4 regions of the Microlunatus soli genome follow, and region 3 is predicted to be linked to each of the others. Evidence: riboswitches for the same ligand, from Rfam matches in the RefSeq annotation. Region 3 holds a riboswitch; each other region holds the start of a gene.
The links. Region 3 has a riboswitch for cobalamin ahead of BLU38_RS06260 (ribonucleoside-diphosphate reductase subunit alpha). Riboswitches for the same ligand answer to the same signal wherever they lie in the genome.
Positions count from the first base shown of each region.

Region 1: another riboswitch for cobalamin. It lies ahead of BLU38_RS24420 (ABC transporter substrate-binding protein); the one in region 3 lies ahead of BLU38_RS06260 (ribonucleoside-diphosphate reductase subunit alpha).
Region 2: another riboswitch for cobalamin. It lies ahead of cobN (cobaltochelatase subunit CobN); the one in region 3 lies ahead of BLU38_RS06260 (ribonucleoside-diphosphate reductase subunit alpha).
Region 4: another riboswitch for cobalamin. It lies ahead of BLU38_RS18405 (ABC transporter substrate-binding protein); the one in region 3 lies ahead of BLU38_RS06260 (ribonucleoside-diphosphate reductase subunit alpha).

Region 1 is NZ_LT629772.1:5,330,504-5,333,696, reverse strand. Features, by position in the region: gene BLU38_RS24425 (ABC transporter permease) at 1-239, opposite strand, end outside; gene BLU38_RS24420 (ABC transporter substrate-binding protein) at 250-1,824, opposite strand; cobalamin riboswitch at 1,933-2,086, opposite strand; gene BLU38_RS24415 (DUF2470 domain-containing protein) at 2,123-2,860, shown strand; gene BLU38_RS24410 (ABC transporter substrate-binding protein) at 3,169-3,193, shown strand, end outside.
Region 2 is NZ_LT629772.1:5,660,348-5,663,540, reverse strand. Features, by position in the region: gene BLU38_RS25965 (precorrin-8X methylmutase) at 1-386, opposite strand, end outside; gene BLU38_RS25960 (hypothetical protein) at 386-1,630, opposite strand; cobalamin riboswitch at 1,695-1,829, shown strand; gene cobN (cobaltochelatase subunit CobN) at 1,872-3,193, shown strand, end outside.
Region 3 is NZ_LT629772.1:1,331,228-1,334,420, reverse strand. Features, by position in the region: gene BLU38_RS06260 (ribonucleoside-diphosphate reductase subunit alpha) at 1-1,806, opposite strand, end outside; cobalamin riboswitch at 1,978-2,246, opposite strand; gene BLU38_RS06255 (exodeoxyribonuclease VII small subunit) at 2,324-2,554, opposite strand; gene xseA (exodeoxyribonuclease VII large subunit) at 2,568-3,193, opposite strand, start outside.
Region 4 is NZ_LT629772.1:4,029,179-4,032,371, reverse strand. Features, by position in the region: gene BLU38_RS18420 (ABC transporter permease) at 1-58, opposite strand, end outside; gene BLU38_RS18415 (ABC transporter ATP-binding protein) at 55-1,008, opposite strand; gene BLU38_RS18410 (Lrp/AsnC family transcriptional regulator) at 1,157-1,582, shown strand; cobalamin riboswitch at 1,658-1,835, shown strand; gene BLU38_RS18405 (ABC transporter substrate-binding protein) at 1,977-3,193, shown strand, end outside.

The DNA.
Region 1 (3,193 bases), 2.7 Mb from region 3:
AGACGACCGAGCCAGCTGGCGAAGCGCAACACCGGCGAGACGTCCAGCCCGAGCAGCCGGCGCGTCGTCTCCCGTTGGACCGATGTCGTCAGATCACTGCTCTGGACGTCCGCGGCATCGCCGGGCAACAACACCGACAGTCCGAAGATCAGCATCAGCAGCACCAGCACCTGCAGCACCGCGATCACGGCCCGCCGCAGTACCCAACGGTGCACCGACCTGTTCGACGGGATCGTCACGGGGCAATGATCATCGTGGCGCCACCTTGTCGAAACGAGCCCAGTCGAGCGCATTGGGAACGGCGGCGGGGATGTTGCGATACCCCTTCCGGGCCGCGGTCAACCAGGGTGTGGTGGCCCAGAAGATGTAGCCGCCACGGTCGTGGAGGATCTCGTGCAACCGGTGGTAGGACCGGGCCCGTTCGGTGTCGGACGAGGTCTGCTGCGCGTGCTGATAGATCCGATCGAACTCCGGGTCCTTCCACCGGGTGACGTTCTTCGGTGCATCGCTGAGCAGTCGGGACCCGAAGTGGTACGGGATCGCCAACGGGCCGGACTGTCCCATCACCATCGCCCCCTTGGTCAGCACCTCGGTGTAGTAGGTGTCCTTCGAGCCGACCTTCACCTCGACGGTCACCCCGACCTTGGCAGCCTGAGCAGCGAACAGTCGAGCAGCCTCGACGAACCCACCGGCCACCGGCGCGACGAACAGATCGAACCGAAGCCCCCGCATCCCGGCGCGACGCAGCAACCCGCGGGCTCGGTCCGGGTCGTGTTGGTGCATCGGCAGGTCGTCGGCGTAGTAGCGGTAGCCGCGGCCGAAGACGTCGTTCGACAGCTCACCCTGTCCCTGCAGAGCGACCTTGATCAACTCCTCGCGGTCCACCAGGTGCATCATCGCGCGGCGGACGTCGGGATGGTCGAAGGGCGCTCGGTCGGTCTTCATCGCGAAGTAGACGATGCCGCTGTTGGCAGTCGCGGCTACCTCAAGATCATCGCGGCGGCGCAGCTCCTGAGCCGCCGACGGCGACAATGCATCGGCGAAGTCCGCCTGGCCACTCTGGACAGCGGCGGGACGCGAGGACTGATCGGTGCTCAGGATGCGTAGGGTCCGGATCCGCGGCTTGCCGTCCCAGTAGTCGTCGTTGGCCTCGGCCGTCAGCTCTCTGCCGGCGGCGAACGAGACGAACCGGAACGGCCCGGTCCCGATCGGATGATCGAAACGGCTGGTCCGATCACGGACGATCCTGGTCCCGTACGAGGTCAACATCGCGGGGAGATCGAAGGAGGGCGAGGTGAGCACCAGTTCGACCGTCCGCTCGCCGATGGCCCGGCACGCTCCCGGATCGATCGCCGCCAGGGTGCTCGCCGCCACGAACGACTTGGCCTGGTGTTGGCGTCCGAGGATCCGGCGCAGGGTGTACAGCACATCGGCGGAAGTGAAGGGACTGCCGTCGTGCCAACGCGCGTCGCGGAGCTTGAGCCGCCACCGAGAGCCGTCGGCATTCGGCTCGGCCGACTCGGCAAGCCGCGGTACCGGTGTCATCGTCGAGTCGACCTCGAACAGCCCGTCGTACAGGTGTTTGGCCCGGGCTTCGTCGATGAACATGGTCCCGACGCCGGGATCGATCACCTCACTGGCACCCGCACCCTCGTACAGGGCGGTGAACTCGGCAATGGTGGAATTCCCTGCACCCCGGGTGGCCCTGGTGGGGGTTCCGTTCGAGCAGCCGGGCAGCAGCACTCCCCCTGCCACAGCAGCCGTCCCGGCCAACAGACCTCGGCGGCCGATCGACCGTCCGTGATCCGCGGTGTCTGCGTCCACGTTTCTGTGTCTCCCCTCGCGACGGGGCACGCGACGGGGAGGAACCGGACGGCAGCGCATCCCGGAGGATGCGCTGAGTTCGGACCGGACCACCCGCGTAGTCGTGACCGTTGGGTACTTCACACGGCAGGTATCTGGCTTCGACCCGATCCGGGTCTCACAGTTGCGGGGCAGCTCCGGACTCTCACCGGCCTTCCCTGACGTGTTCGCACAGCGTAGCGAAGCGTCTTCCCTCGGGCACACCGCACTCCGCGTGTCCGGGGTTCCATAATCCGTGAGGTAAGGCTAACCTACCTTCGTGGTCAGTTCCGTGGGTAGCCGTCTGATTCAGCTGTCGTTCGCCGAACGCGCGCGCTCGGCCCTGTCCGCAAGCTCGACACTGGCCTGGGCTGCCGGAGACGAGGCCGGAACAGCGCTCTACTACCAGGAATGCGGCTCCCCGATCCTGTTGACCGACGACGAGGTGGCCGATGAGCTGCTGTTCGCCGGTTGCGGGCGGATCGAGATGGGTCTGCACCCCCGGCTCGGACTCGTCCGGCTGGTCGGTCAGTTCTGGCCGTTGGCCGACACCGAGGCGGTACCCAAGATCGAAGCGATCAGGCGGGATCACCAGGACTGTTCCCACTGCGTCAGTCGGCGGATCACCCGACTCATCGGGTTCCATGTGGTGACCGCGGCGATCCGGCTTCCGGGTGAGACGGAGTATCACCCGATCACCGTCGACGAGTATGCGATGGCCGGTCCGGATCCGATCATCGCCGCCGGCGCCGTGATCGCTGCGCACCTGAACGCCGATCACGCCGATGAGCTGCGGGCGGTCAGCGCCGGTTTGCTCGGCGTACCGCACGATGCGGTGGCCGGCGCCTCGATCGGCGCCATCGATTGCGGCGGCTTCGAGCTGGAGACGGTCGGCGGCTTCGGCGGGCAGATGGTGTTCATCCCGTTCCCGCACCCGCCGGCCGACGAACGCGAATTGCAGCGAGCGCTGCGGCTGGCACTGGACGACAGCGGTACCGGCTGGACGACCTGTCTGTGACGGAGGAGGTCGGCGACCGTGTCGCGTCGATCACCGCAACATCCCTTGCTCAGCAGGGAATTCTCACAGAGCGGGGCGAGATGCCCGACGGCAGACGACGAATCATGGGGGTTTGGTAGTGGTACGACGATGGCGCGCGGCGACGGTGGCGATCATGGTCGTCGCGATCGGGCTGATGACCGGCTGCAATTCCTCGACAACCGGAGCCTCGCGCTCGGCGTCGGGATCGGGATCGGCTGGCTCCGGAGATCGATCGGGTGACCGGCAGACCCGGTATCCGCTCACCTCAAGACGCCTACGGGAGCACGGTGCTGCAATCGGAACCGCGCCGGG
Region 2 (3,193 bases), 2.4 Mb from region 3:
GTCCACAAGGAAACCGCGGCCGCCGATCGGGTGGTCCCCCACGCTCGAGCGATCTCGGCGACGCGCGGATCGTGCAGTCGGCAGATCACCCGGTTGTCGGCCGGCAGCCGGCGCCGGGTGATGCCGGCGTCGATCATGGTCGCATCGACCAGCAACGGCTTGCCGTCCTGCAACGCAGCCCGTGCAGCCGGGACCAGTCGCGGATGGATCCGCAGGTCTGCGGTGATGTCGACGTCACCGGCGGCGTGGATCATCCGCACCGCCACCGACTCCGCCCCGGCGGGCACGCCGTCGAGGTCGGCCTCGTCGCGGATGGTGTCGAAGGATCTGCGATAGATCTGCTGCCCGTCGTCCAGGTAGTCGTAGAGCTTGGGTGGTCGATCCATCACGCGCTTCCTGCTGTCGGTTGATCATGGTCGGACCTGGTCCGCCGGCTGGGTGGTTCGCCTTGTCCTGCATCGAGTGCGGCGACCGCGGCTGCGGTGTCGGGCGGCGCGATCAGGTCGACGACCTCTCCGGTCGGACGTCCGCACCGGCGATCACATCCGCTGAGATGGATCCGGCTGGCCCGGCTTTCCCGGGACACCGGGAACGCGCGGCGCGACTCCAGGAAGCTGACCAGCTCGGTGGCCGCGGCCCGGGTGTCGATCGCCGACCGCGCGCAACCGGGTGACCCGACGCAGGCGGTGACCGAGTTCCAGGACGAATCCGCCTCGACGATCAGGCCGGCGGCTGCGAGCTCCGGCAGCCGAGCCGCTGCATCCGGCAGCACAACTCCGCGCCAGGGGGTCAGGATGACGGAGCCGGATCCGTCGCCGGCAGCACCGACGATGGCGTTGATCTGCGGCGCCGACAACCGACCGAGTGGGACCGCGACCGATGCGGCGCCGTCGACCGAGCCGACGGCGACGGCGCCTTCCTCGACCGGCGGGACGTCGCCACCGGCAACGAGCTCGCCGATCGGGCGCAGGCCGCCGGCGAGTCGGCCCGGATCGATCTCCCGCAGATGCCAGCCGGCGGTCGGCGACGTCTCGCGCACTGCGACGAACCGGCGGGCGATCATGATCATCGCCGGCACCGCGTGCACCGTCGGGACCACTGCACCGACGGGCTCGTCGGACGTACCGATCATGATCATCGCGGTGTCCGTGCTCAGCCGGCGGAGGCCGAGGTCGAAGCGCAGCGAACCGACGTCTCCACTGCCGTCGTCCAGGGCGAACAGGAAGCGCCCCGGCAGCGCGGCCAGCTCCGGGGCGGCACACAGAGATCGGTCCAGCTCGGTGATCAGCCGGTCCAGGCTCGGCCGACCGCTCAGTCCGGCCAAGGGCGAGGCGACGATGTTGCGGACCCGGTCGTGCTCGGGCGAGGGCAGCAGCCCGAGCGAGGCGACGGCAGCGCCTAGATCGTCCAGCCGGTCTTCGCTGACCCCGCGCAGCTGCAGGTTGGCGCGGGACGTCAAGTGCAGCTCCGGCTGCCCGTACTCGGCGGCCAACCTCCCCAGACCGGCAAGCTGCACGGTCGTGAGCCGCCCACCGGGAACTCGGATCCGCACCAGCAGCCCGTCCTCAGCCCGATGCGGTGAGAGCAGTCCCGGGCAACGGTCTGCACGCAGATGTCCCGGATCGATCACCGGCACATCATAAGGACCATCGATCCCCCGGTGGTTGCGGCGCCGACCGTCGGACGCGGTCACAGCGGCGGAATCAATCGTCTAGGGTGAGGAGCACTCGCCAGTAACAGGAACCCGGTGTGATTCCGGGACGGTCCCGCCACTGTGATCACGCCCACCGGTGTGAGAGTCAGGAACTGCCTGGTGAGTTCTGTCCCATCATTCGATCCGGGCGAGGACCCGGAGAAGGACTGATCAGCGCATGCGTATCGCCCTGCTCTCCACCTCCGACACCGACCTGTTGTCGGCACGCGCCAGCGGCGCGGACTACCTGCTGGCCAACCCGAGCCGGACCCCGATCGAGGACTATCCGCGGCTGCTCGAGGGTGCCGACATCGTGATCGCGCGATTGCTCGGATCGCCGCAGGCCTACCGGGCCGAGATCGACCGGCTACGTTCGGCCGGTCGGCCGTTGGTCGTGCTCGGCGGTGAGCAGTCACCCGATGCGGCCCTGATGGAACAGTCGTCGGTCCCGATCGGGATCGCCACCGACGCCCACCAGTATCTGGCCGAGGGTGGGCCGGGCAATCTCTCCCAGCTGCATGCCTTCCTGTCCGACACCGTGCTGCTCAGCGGCGACGGATTCGATCCGCCGGTCCGGCATCCTGCCTGGGGACCGCTGCGCACTCCGCCCCATGACACTCCGCCCGAGGGCGACGACCGTCCGAAGATCGCCATCCTCTTCTATCGTGCCCAGTTCGTCGCCGGGAATACCGCCTACGTCGAGGCGCTGGCCGACGCGATCGATGCCGCAGGCGGCCTCGGCGTGCCGATCTTCACCACGTCGCTGCGGGATGCTCCGCCGGAGCTGATCACCCACCTCGGCGACTACCAGGCGCTGATCACGACCGTGCTCGCGGCCGGCGGCAACCGACCGGCAACCGCGTCGGCCGGAGAACAGGACGAGGGCTGGGATGTCGCCGCCCTGGCCGGGCTGGACGTCCCTATCCTGCAAGGTCTCTGCCTGACCACCGACCGGGCGACCTGGGCGACCTCCGACGACGGACTGACCCCGCTGGACGTGGCGACCCAGATCGCCGTACCGGAATTCGACGGCCGGATCATCACCGTCCCGTTCTCCTTCAAGGAGACCGATGCCGAGGGGCTGCCGCACTACGTCGCCGATCGCGAACGCTGCCGCCGGGTCGCCGAGATCGCGGTCGGACACGCCCGGTTGTCGTCGACGCCGCCGGCCGAACGCAAGATCGCGATCGTGTTGTCGGCCTACCCCACCAAGCATTCCCGGATCGGCAACGCCGTCGGGCTGGACACCCCGGTCTCGACCATCAGGCTGCTCCGGCTGATGCGCGAGGCCGGCTACGACTTGGGCGACAGCCACAGCATCCCCGGCCTGGATCCGCTGCCCGCCGTGGAAGACGAGGAGCCGGATACCACCGCAGGCAATGCGCTGATCCACGCGTTGATCGACGCCGGCGGCCAGGATCCGGAGTGGCTGACCGCCGAGCAACTGTCCGGGCAGCCGATCCGGATCCCGGCGGCGACCTACCGCCACTGGCTGGACGA
Region 3 (3,193 bases):
CTCCACCGGGGTACCGCGATCGGCCTCGAGCACGTCCAGGGTGTCGATCGGCACCAGCCCCTGGGACCAGCGGGAGCCGTCGAAGTTGGTGTAGCTGCCGCGCTCACGGGCCAGGTCGGCGCTGGCGTCGATGGCGTGCCAACTGATGTATTCCATCACTTCGTCGATCAACTCATAGGCCTGCTCGCTCTCATAGCTCAGGCCGAGCCGTTCGGTCAGGTCGGTGAAGCCCATCACACCCAGCCCGACGGCCCGGTTGAGGTCGTTGGACCGCTCGGACTCGGGCACCGAGGAGATGGTGATGTCGATCAGGTTGTCCAGCTGCCGAACGGCCAGCCGTACCGACGTGGCGAGCCGCTTCCAGTCGATCCGGGCCTGCTGCTTGGCGCCGACCAGATGCTTGGACAGGTTGATCGAGGCCAGGTTGCAGACGCTGATGTTGTCCCGATCCTGCGGCAGGCAGATTTCGGTGCACAGGTTGGACAGATGGATGGTGCCGGTGTTGTTGTTCAGCGCGCGGCCGTTGATGGTGTCCTTCCAGGTCAGCCACGGGTGCGAGGTGGTCTGCAGCGAGATCAGGATCGCCCGCCACTGCTCGCGGGCCCGGATCTTGCGGAATCGTCGCAGCTCACCACGCTCGGCCATCGCAACGTATTCGGCGTAGCGCGCGGAGAAGGCAGCGCCGTGCAACTCGACAAGATCACCGACCTCCAGCGGATCGAACAGGTACCAGTCCTGATCACGCTCGACCCGCTGCATGAATTCGTCGGAGATCCAGACCGCGGTGTTGGCGGTCCGGGTCCGACGGTACGGGTCACCGGAGTTCTGTCGCAGGTCCAGGAACTGGGCGAAGTCCAGGTGCCAGTTCTCCAGGTAGAAGCAGAGGGCGCCGAACTTCTTGCCGCCGCGGGAGATCGCCCGCAGCGTCGAGTCGATGGTGTGCATGAAGGGGATCGGGCCGGTCGAGGTGGTGTTGTTGGACCGGATCGGTGACCCCTCGCTGCGTAGCTTGGACACCGAGAAGCCGATGCCGCCGGTGCCCTTGGTGATCCACATGACATCGCGGATCGACTTGGCGATGTGCTCGATGTCGTCCTCGGCCTGCATCACGAAGCAGTTGGACAGCTGCGCGTACGAGGTGCCGGCGTTGACCAAGGTCGAGCCGGCAGCGAGATATTCCAGCCGGGACATCTTGTCGTACAAGGAGATCGCGACCGATGTCGGATCGTCCTCGTTCAGTGCCAACCCCATCGCCACCCGCATCCAGAAGAACTGCGGAACCTCCAGCGGTCGGCGTTCATGATCAGTGATCATGTACCGGGTTCGCAGCGTCTGCGCGCCGATGTAGTGCAGCAGATCGTCGCGATCCGGGTCGAGCGTCGCCGCCAGTCGATCAAGATCGAAAAGCTCGGTCAGCCGCGGATCCAGTAGCCCGGACCGTACGCCGTCGGCGAGGTAACCGGCGAACAACTCATGGTGTCGGTCCCGGATGTCGTCGCGGGTGACGCCGTCGCCCAGCACGGCCTTGTACAGGGTCTTGATCAACAACCGAGCCGCGATGATGTCGAAGGCCGGATCGTCCTTGACGTTGCCGAGCGCGACACCGATCACGGCCTCGTCCAACTGCTGACTGGTGATGCCGTCGAAGAGCGTGATCTCCAACTCCGAGGCGATCTGGGTCGCCCGGGTGACCGAGTCGTCCAGACCACGACTGGCCTCCTCGATCGATCGTGCGATCTCGTACCCGTCGTACGGCGCACGGCTTCCGTCGCGCTTGACCACCGAAATCTCAGACGTGACTGTCATCTGCCCATCCCTCGTGACGTGACTGATTGCGGAGACGCATCCGCGCGATGCGGGGAAGGAGGAACCGAACACGGGGAGCCGGCCGGGCATCAGCCACGGTCGCCGGAACTCCGGTGAGGTCCCACGCCGTCCCACGCGGCAGCGGACCGCTCGGCGACGACGCGGCCGCGTGTCACCTGAAGCGCACTGGCAGGTCTTCGGACTCACGAGCTCGGCCACCCGATCCCGGACGTGCAGGGATCGGGGTGATCACCTACTGGTCGTCGCTTCCCAGGTGTGCTTGCAGGCACCCAGTGCTTGATGACGACGGTCGTTCTCGATCACCGCTGCGGGGCAGTCCCGGACTCGCCCCAACCCTGATACGGGTTGGGCCTACACCGGATTCCCTGTTACCTCCACCGACCTGGATGGCCGGGGGAACCAGCTGCGTGAACCACTATATATGGAAATCACACGTTTGTAACTACCTAGATGTCGTGTGTCGGAAGGGAGATGGGTCGCGGTGGTGACCAGCGGCTCAGGAGGGATCGGCGTCCGCCGCAGCGCGCGCGGCCTCAACCGTGGCCTTCGCGCCGTCCAGCCACTGCTGGCAGATCGCCGCGAGCTTCTCGCCGCGTTCCCAGAGCGCCAGCGACTCGGCCAACGGTGCACCGCCGGACTCCAGTCGCTGCACCACGGCGACCAGTTCCTCGCGGGCCTGCTCGTAGCTGAGCTTGCTCAGGTCCTCTTCGGTCGGCTCGTCGGTCATCGCTGGCTGGTCCTCACTGGTCGCGTAGCGGTTCATCGTGGTCGTGCAGGTGTTGATTTTGGTCCGGCGGCTGGTCGGAGTGCTCGCCGCCTGGTGCGTCGTGTCGTCCGGTCACCCGCAGGTCGAGCCGCCCGCTGGCGAGGTGGGCAACGAGCCGATCGTCGTCGGCGACCTCGGCGGCGTCGGTGACGGTCCGATCCTGGCCGTCGACCAAGATCGTGTAGCCACGATCGAGGGTCGCCTTGGGTGACATCGCCCGAACCCGGGCCAGGATGTGGTCGACCGAGCTCGCCTCCTGGGTGAGCAACTGCCGGATCGCCCGGAAACCCCTGTGCCGGAAGGAATCCAGCTGTTCGTACCGCAGGTCGAATGTCGCTGTCGGATCGGCCAGCACCGGGCGGCTGCGGATCGTGCTGAGCGCCTCCTGCTGTCGCGCGATGATGGAGATCATTGCCGCGGTCGCCCGCTCCCGCGCCTGATCGATCCGAGCCACTTCCTCGGTGACGTCGGGCACCACGCGGCGGGCCGCGTCGGTCGGCGTCGACGCTCGGACGTCGGCAACGAGATCGAGGATCGGCTGATCGGTCTCGTGTCCGATTGCGCTGATCACCGGTGTCCGGCAGCCGGCGACGGCGCGGA
Region 4 (3,193 bases), 2.7 Mb from region 3:
CCGGGAGCCGGATCGGCCGGTGCACCGCACCGGCCTGCGACGGCGTGGCGGTGCTCATCGCCGGGTGGTCAACTCGAGGAAGGCTTCTTCCAGGCCGACCGCGTTCACTTCGATGTCGTACGCCGCCGGGAAGTCGCCGACCAGTCCGCGCAGGGTGGCATCGGAATCCCTGCTCCGGATCAGGATCCGCCCGGCCCGCTGCTCCACGTCACTGACCGCGGGCAGCCTGCTCAACAGCTCGGCGTCGACACCGTCGGCGGCCATCGAGATCGTCCGGCCGAGGACACCGGATTTGATCTGAGCGCCGGTCCCGTCGGCCACCACGGTGCCGGAGTTGATCACCACGATCCGGTCCGCGATCTGGTCGGCCTCCTCCAGGTAGTGGGTGGCGAACAGCACCGTCCTACCGCCCTCGGCGAAGCGGCGCATCGAGTTCCAGAACTCGTGCCGGACCTCGACGTCCATCCCGACGGTCGGCTCGTCCAAGATCAACAACTGTGGGTCGGCCATGATCGCCAAACCGAAGCGGAGTCGCTGCGCCTGGCCGCCGGACAGCTTGTCGGTCCGGGTCCGCAGGAAGTCCCCGAGGCCTGCGGTCTCGATCACCGTGCCGACCGGGAGCGGGTGGCTGTGCAGACCGTGCATCAGGCGCAACAACTCACCGACGGTCGCCTCGTGCAGCAAGGCACCGGCCTGCAGCATCGCACCGACCAGACCGGCCTCGACCGCCTGTCGCGGTGTCCGACCGAACACCGCGACCCGGCCGCTGTCGGGCTGCACCAGCCCGGTGATCAGTTCGTTCATGGTGGACTTGCCGGCGCCGTTCGGGCCGAGCACGGCGACCAGTTCGCCGACATCGATCCTCAGGTCGATGCCGTCGACCGCACGGACCGCGCCGTAGCTCTTGGTCAGTCCGGTCAGGTGGATCGCCGGGGTTGCCGTCGGGGTCGTTGCCGGTGATGGGTGACCGGGCGCAACGGCCGGGTCGAGTTCTTGGTCCAGTGCCATGCCGATCAGTCTTCTCCGAGGCCGGCCGGGCCACGTCGCCGGAATGTCAGCAGTCCCGACTGACAACTGTCACGAACCCGGTCGTCGCGGCGGGACTCGATGCGGCTCGCACGGGTTATGCTCTGCAAGGACGGAGAGGGACGAATCGTTGCGGATCGACAACACGGATCGCAAGCTTCTTGCGTTGCTGATGGAAGACGGCCGGCAAAGTTATGCCTCGTTGGGGCAACAGGTCGGGTTGTCGACGGCGGCCACCAAGCGCCGTGTCGATCGGCTTCGGCAGGACCGCATCATCCGCGGCTTCGGTGCCGACGTCGATCCGACCGCACTCGGCTGGAACATCGAGGCGTTCGTCGAGATCTACTGCAACGGACAGATCCCGCCGGAGCAGATGAAGGAGTTCGCCGCCGCGATCCCCGAGGTGTACGACGGCTACACCGTCACCGGCGAGGCCGACGGGTTGCTGGTCGTCCGGTGCACCGATGCCGGCCACCTGGAACGCGTGCTCGGCGAGATCCGCACCCACCACGACGTCGTCCGCACCCGCAGTGCGATCGTGCTCTCCCATCTCTGAGTCCGATCCACCGGTGGTGGATCCGGGCTGAGCCCGGATCCGGGCTGAGCGATAGACTCGCTGCTGCCGACGGGAAGGGAATCCGGTGCGAGACCGGGACTGCCCCGCAGCGGTGAGTGGGAACGACGACTGCAAGAGCGCACTGGGAACGGCGCCGGACCTCGATCCGGCGGTGAACGGTTCCTGGGAAGCGGTAGTCGGTAGGCCGAACGGGCCCGGTGATCCGGCCCGCTGCCCACGAGTCCGAAAACCTGCCGTCGGGGCGCGGATCGCCGATCCGTGCGTCGTGGGGTCTCGAGGGAAGATCGCCGACACTCTGCCGACCACGATCCGTCGGACGGGTGTCGCGGTCGGACTCCCGGCGTCAGCTGTGTGCACGAGGAGTTCGCCGTACATGATCAACAAGCTGCTGCATCGCACGCCCGGCAAGGCAGCGATGGCGCTGGTCGCGATCGTCACCACCCTGGCTGCCACCGCCTGCGGAGTGGTCGGATCGTCGCCTGCTCCCGGGGTGGCGCCGTCCAGCGGGTCGCCCGGCTGCATCAGCGATTTCGACCCGAAGACCGACTACTTCGGAGTCAAGCAGAAGCTCGAGTACGCAACGAACTTCGACATCAGCTACCACAAGTCGTACCAGGTCATCACCGTCCAGCGGCCCGAGGTCGGCGGCAAGCCGGAGAGCTACGTGTTGGTCAAGTGCGGTGCGCCGAAACCCGACCTGACCGGCGAGCTGGCCGAGGCACCACAGCTGAGCACCCCGGTGCACAGTCTGTTCTCAGCCTCGACCACCCACATCCCCAGCCTGGAGGCGCTCGGGCAGTTGGACGTGCTGACCGGCGTCGCCTCCAAGTCCTTGATCAACTCGGCCGCGGCCAGGAGCAGGGTCGCCGGCGACCAGGTCACCGAGTTCGCTCCGGCCGGCACCGCCGATGCGGAGAAGATCGTGGCCAGTCAGCCCGATGCGTTGATCACCGCGGGGATGGACGACCCGGCGTATGCGACGGTCCGCAAGGCCGGGATCCCGGTGCTGGCCGACGCGGAATACCTGGAGCGCACCCCGCTCGGTCAGGCCGAGTGGATCAAGTTCTTCGCAGCACTGACCGGGACCGAACAGCGGGCGGCCGAGACCTTCGACACCATCGCCGGCGACTACCGGACCGCGGTCAACAAGGCGGCGAAGGCCGACCCGACCGAGGTGCTGTTGAGCCAGCCGTACCAGGGCGTCTGGACGATGCCGACCGGCGGGACGGTGATGGGCAAGATGATCACCGATGCCGGCGGCAGCTGGGCCTGGCAGTCCGACACCTCGCCGTCCTCGGCCAGTCCCGACCTGGAGCAGGTGTTCACCAAGTCCGGCAAGGCCAAGATCTGGATCACCTCGACGAACTGGAAGACCCGTAAGGAAGCATTGGCCGACGAACCTCGATTCGCCCAGCTGGCCGCGTACAAGTCGGGAGCGATCTGGGCGCCCAGCAAGCAGGTCAATGCCGCCGGCGGCAACAACATCTTCGAGCTCGGCGTGCTCCGTCCCGATCTGGTGGTCGGTGACCTGATCGCGATCACCCATCCCGACCTGGAGCCGGGGCACCGCTTCACCTTCTACCGGAAGCT